DNA from 2 places in the Caulobacter sp. ALps2 genome. Region 1 is predicted to be linked to the other one. Evidence: predicted binding sites of a transcription regulator. Region 1 holds the regulator's gene; the other holds the start of a gene.
What was found. The regulator LexA, encoded in region 1, represses DNA repair genes until DNA is damaged. The targets are predictions, from matches to a motif close to ATGTTCNCNANNTGTTCT.

Region 2: ACW173_RS24435 (putative DNA modification/repair radical SAM protein) is a predicted target of LexA. The motif match lies at 1,196-1,213, and genes of this name have one in related genera.

Annotation. Positions count from the first base shown of each region.
Region 1 is NZ_CM178743.1:4,180,325-4,182,523, forward strand. It holds gene ACW173_RS19740 (class I SAM-dependent methyltransferase) at 1-573, shown strand, start outside; gene lexA (transcriptional repressor LexA) at 745-1,452, shown strand; gene ACW173_RS19750 (isocitrate lyase/PEP mutase family protein) at 1,662-2,199, opposite strand, start outside.
Region 2 is NZ_CM178743.1:5,178,552-5,180,750, reverse strand. It holds gene ACW173_RS24435 (putative DNA modification/repair radical SAM protein) at 1-1,182, opposite strand, end outside; gene ACW173_RS24430 (HU family DNA-binding protein) at 1,402-1,683, opposite strand; gene ACW173_RS24425 (hypothetical protein) at 2,012-2,199, shown strand, end outside.

The DNA.
Region 1 (2,199 bases):
GCCGCCCCGTTGGTCGACTATCTGGACGAGAACGGCCGCTACGCCGGCTTCGACGTGATGGCCCAGGCCATCGCCTGGTGCCAAGCCAACCTGGCCGTCGGCGACCCGCGCTTCACGTTCACCCACGCAGACATGCACAGCGACCGGTACAATCCGGCCGGGTCGCAGCCCGCCAGCGCATTCGTCTTCCCGTATCCTGACGCCAGCTTCGACTACGTGTTTCTGGGGTCGGTCTTCACCCACCTGCTGGCCGCCGACCAGGCCCAGTTCGCCCGCGAGATCGTCCGCGTGCTCAAGCCCGGCGGCATCAGCATCGTCTCCTGGTACCTGCTGGACGAGGAATCGCGCGGGAACACCGGCAACAGCCAGATCGTCTTCGACTTCATCCACCCTCTGGACGGCTGCTGGACGGCGACGCCGGACCTGCCCGAGGCGGTGATCGGCTACGACATCGAGACCGCCCTGGCCCAGTACGACGCTCTGGGCATGGACGTGATCAACCAGGCCCTCGGGGTGTGGCGCCGCCAGCCGATCCAGGACCAGGACATCGTCCTGGCCCGCAAGCGCGCCTGAAAGCTTTCGTTAAGCTTTTGATTCTGGCCGACATTTACCCTACCGGCCAAGCTAGCTATTGATTTTCCTCGCCTTTCTCCGGCGAACGACGCTCGACTTGACTTTAACGCGGAACGCCTAGAGAACATTCAAAAGGTTTGCGGTTTGTTCCGCGCTCCAGCCGAGGTTCACATGCTCACCCGCAAGCAGCACGAACTGCTGATGTTCATCCACGAGCGGATCAAGGAGACCGGCGTCTCCCCGTCCTTCGACGAGATGAAGGAGGCCCTGGACCTGGCTTCGAAGTCGGGCATTCACCGGCTGATCACGGCCCTGGAAGAGCGCGGCTTCATCCGCCGCCTGGCCCACCGGGCCCGGGCGCTGGAGGTGGTGAAGCTGCCGCAACAGGCCACGACCGCCGCGCCGCCCAAGGGCCGGGGCGCCTTCCGGCCGCAGGTGTTCGAAGGCGGCGGCTCGCCCCCGCCCGCTCCGGCCGCGTCCGCCGCGCCCGCCAATGACAGCCGCGAACTGCCGATCCTGGGCAAGATCGCCGCCGGCACCCCGATCGACGCCATCCAGCACGAACGCGAGCGCCTGCCGGTGCCGGAAGCCATGCTGGGCAATGGCGAGCACTATGTCCTTGAGGTGCAGGGCGACTCGATGATCGAGGCCGGCATCCTCGACGGCGACTACGTCATCATCAAGAAGGGCGACACCGCCACCTCGGGCGAGATCGTCGTCGCTCTGGTCGGCGAGGAAGCCACCCTCAAGCGCCTGCGCAAGAAAGGCGGCTCGATCGCCCTGGAAGCGGCCAACCCCAAGTACGAGACCCGCATCTTCGGCCCCGACCAGGTCGAGGTGCAGGGCAAGCTGGTGGGTTTGATCCGCCGATATCACTGAGTTTATCCCCGGCGAAAGCCGGGACCCAGACGACATCTGGAATTGGCCCCGACCTCAGACGAGGTTCGGGGTCTTTTCGTATCTAGCGCCTTCATTCCCGCCCCGAACAGAAGATCGGAAGGTCCGCTTCCGGCGCCGGCGTCCGGCTTTGTCGGTAACGGTATATCCCCTCATTTCAGGGCCGGAATGACGGATGGTGAGTTGGAAGGCTACAGCCGCCCCTCCTCCGCCAGCCGCTTGGCCGCCTTGTCGAAACCGGCCCAGGCCGCCGCCGCCAACGAGGCGCCGGTGCTGACCCGGCGAACGCCCAACGCGCCGAGGCTCTCGACCGACATGTCCGGGCCCCAGAACAGGACGTTGACCGGCTTGGGCGCCACGGCCTGAACGATGGCCCGGATCTCCTCGGGAGCGGTGACCGCCGGGGCGTACAGGCAATCGGCGCCAGCCTCGGCATAGGCCTTCAGACGCTCCACGGTCGGGGCCAGGTCACGAACGCCGCGCAGATACCCCTCGGTGCGGCCGACCAGGATCACGTCCTGCCCCGAGGCGTCGATGGCGGCGCGGGCGGCCTTGAGGCGCGCGACGGCGACCGGCGGGTCGTAGAGCGCCGAGCCGGACCAGTCCTCGATCGACAGGCCCGCGACGCCGGCCTGGATGGCCAGGGTGACGCTCTCACCGACGCCCTCGGGCGTGTCGGCGAAGCCGGCTTCGAAGTCGGCGTTCACCGGCAGGTCGGTGGCCGCGCAC
Region 2 (2,199 bases), 1.0 Mb from region 1:
CCTCAGGCTCTCTCGATCCGCCAGCGCCCCCGGCGTCCAGTCGGCGGTGACCACGAAGGCCCTGGCGCGCTTCAGGACGGCCCCGACACGCTTGAGGTCATCGAGGGTCAGGCGGGTGACCCTCCGGGCCGCCAGGATGCGTTCCACGGCCTTGGCGCCCAGGCCCGGCACGCGCAGCAACGTTTCCTTGTCGGCGGTCTGGATGTGGACCGGGAACTTGGCCCGGTTGCGCAGCGCCCAGCTGGTCTTGGGATCGACGGTGAGGTCCAGGTCCTCGCCCTCGGCCACGATCTCGGGCCGTTCGAAGCCGTAGAACCGCATCAGCCAGTCGGCCTGGTACAAACGGTGCTCGCGCAGCAGCGGCGGCCGGGCCAGCGGCAGGCGCGAACTGGCGTCCGGGATCGGACTGAACGCCGAATAGTAGACCCGCCCCAGGCGGTAGGCGCCGTACAGGCTGGCGCTGCGGGCCAGGATGTCGCCGTCCTTGGCCTCGTCCGCCCCGACGATCAGCTGGGTCGACTGGCTGCGGGCGAAGCCCCGCTTGCCGGCCTTCTTGGCCGGCTCGGCGTGGTCGTCGATGGCCAGGCGCATGCGGCCCATGGCGCGCTTGATGTCGGTCGGGCTCTTCTCGGGCGCTAGGGCCTTGAGGTCGTCGTCTCGCGGCAGCTCGATATTGATCGACACCCGGTCGGCATAGAGCCCTGCCTCCGCCGCCAGTTCGGGCGAGGCCTCGGGGATCAGTTTCAGGTGGATATAGCCGCGGAAGTCGTGGTCCAGCCGCAGCGACTTCGCCACCCGGACCATCTCTTCCATCGTGTAGTCGCCCGTGCGGATGACGCCCGACGACAGGAACAGGCCCTCGATATAGTTGCGCTTGTAGAAGTTTAGGGTGAGGTCGACGACCTCCTTCACCGTGAACCGCGCCCGGGGCGTGTTCGAGGACACGCGGTTGATGCAATAGGCGCAGTCGTAGATGCAGAAGTTGGTCAGCAGGATCTTCAGCAGGCTGATGCACCGCCCGTCGGGCGCATAGGCGTGGCAGATGCCCATGCCCTCGGTCGAGCCCACGCCCTGGCCGCCCACGGAGGTGCGTTTCTCGGCCCCGGAGGAGGCGCACGACGCGTCGTACTTGGCGGCGTCGGAGAGGATGGCGAGCTTGCGCCTGAGATCGAGAACGGCCATGCGCGGCACGTTACAGTTCTTATTTTGTTCTAGATAGTCTTCACGCGCGACAAGGGCATGGAGCACAATGTCGCGCGTGAAGTGAAGCGTCGGGGAGCGGACTTCGCGGTCCGCCCCCGCCCCAGATTTTTCCGTTAGCGGAAAAACCGAGGTTTGAAGCATGGAGCGCGACAGGCGCCGAAACCGGTATCCACTTTCGGCTGTCGCGCTCTCAAAGGCTTAGCCGTTGACGGCGTCCTTCAGTTGTTTGGCCGGCGTGAAGGCGACCTTCTTGCTGGCGGCGATCTCGATGGTCGCGCCCGTGGCCGGGTTGCGGCCGGTGCGGGCCGGCTTGGCCTGGACCTTGAACTTGCCGAAGCCCGGGATCGAGACTTCTTCGCCCTTCACGGCGGCGTCGGAGATCGACTTGAAGACGCCGTCGATGATGGCCTTGGCTTGGGTCTTGGTCAGCTTGTCGTCGGCGGCGACAGCAGCGTCGACCAGATCGGAAACGTTCGTCATCTCTAAGCTCATGTCCTGTGAATCAGGGAGTTGTGAGCCTGCCGAGGCGTTTTGGGTTTGTCACGCGTTAGGGAAGGTTAAAACGTCGATTCATGGGGGCAAAACGCCCGTGGGGCGGGGATTTTTACGAAATCGTCGCCTCCCGAACGGCCAAGTTAGGGGCAAAAGCGTTAATGTTGGTCTCGTAAGTGGACCATGTGGCGACTCGCGCACTAGGTGATTCTGCACGGAATCACCTCCGATCCGGGCCGCTTCTGGTTCAAATCGACAAGACCGGAACGCCGCGCCGGCCCCAGCCATTCCTCCTGAACACACAGGAGAGACCGCCATGACCGACGTAGACAATGGATGGGACGGACAGGACGGCGCCGAAGCGCTGGACGAGGATGTCGTCGGCAAGGACGGCGAGCTGCGCACCTTCGAGGAGCTGCCGGACGTGCTGGACGTCACCCAGTCCGAGGGCGACGCCGACGATGACGACGCCCTTACGGCCGAGGATCTGGACGACGACGAGAT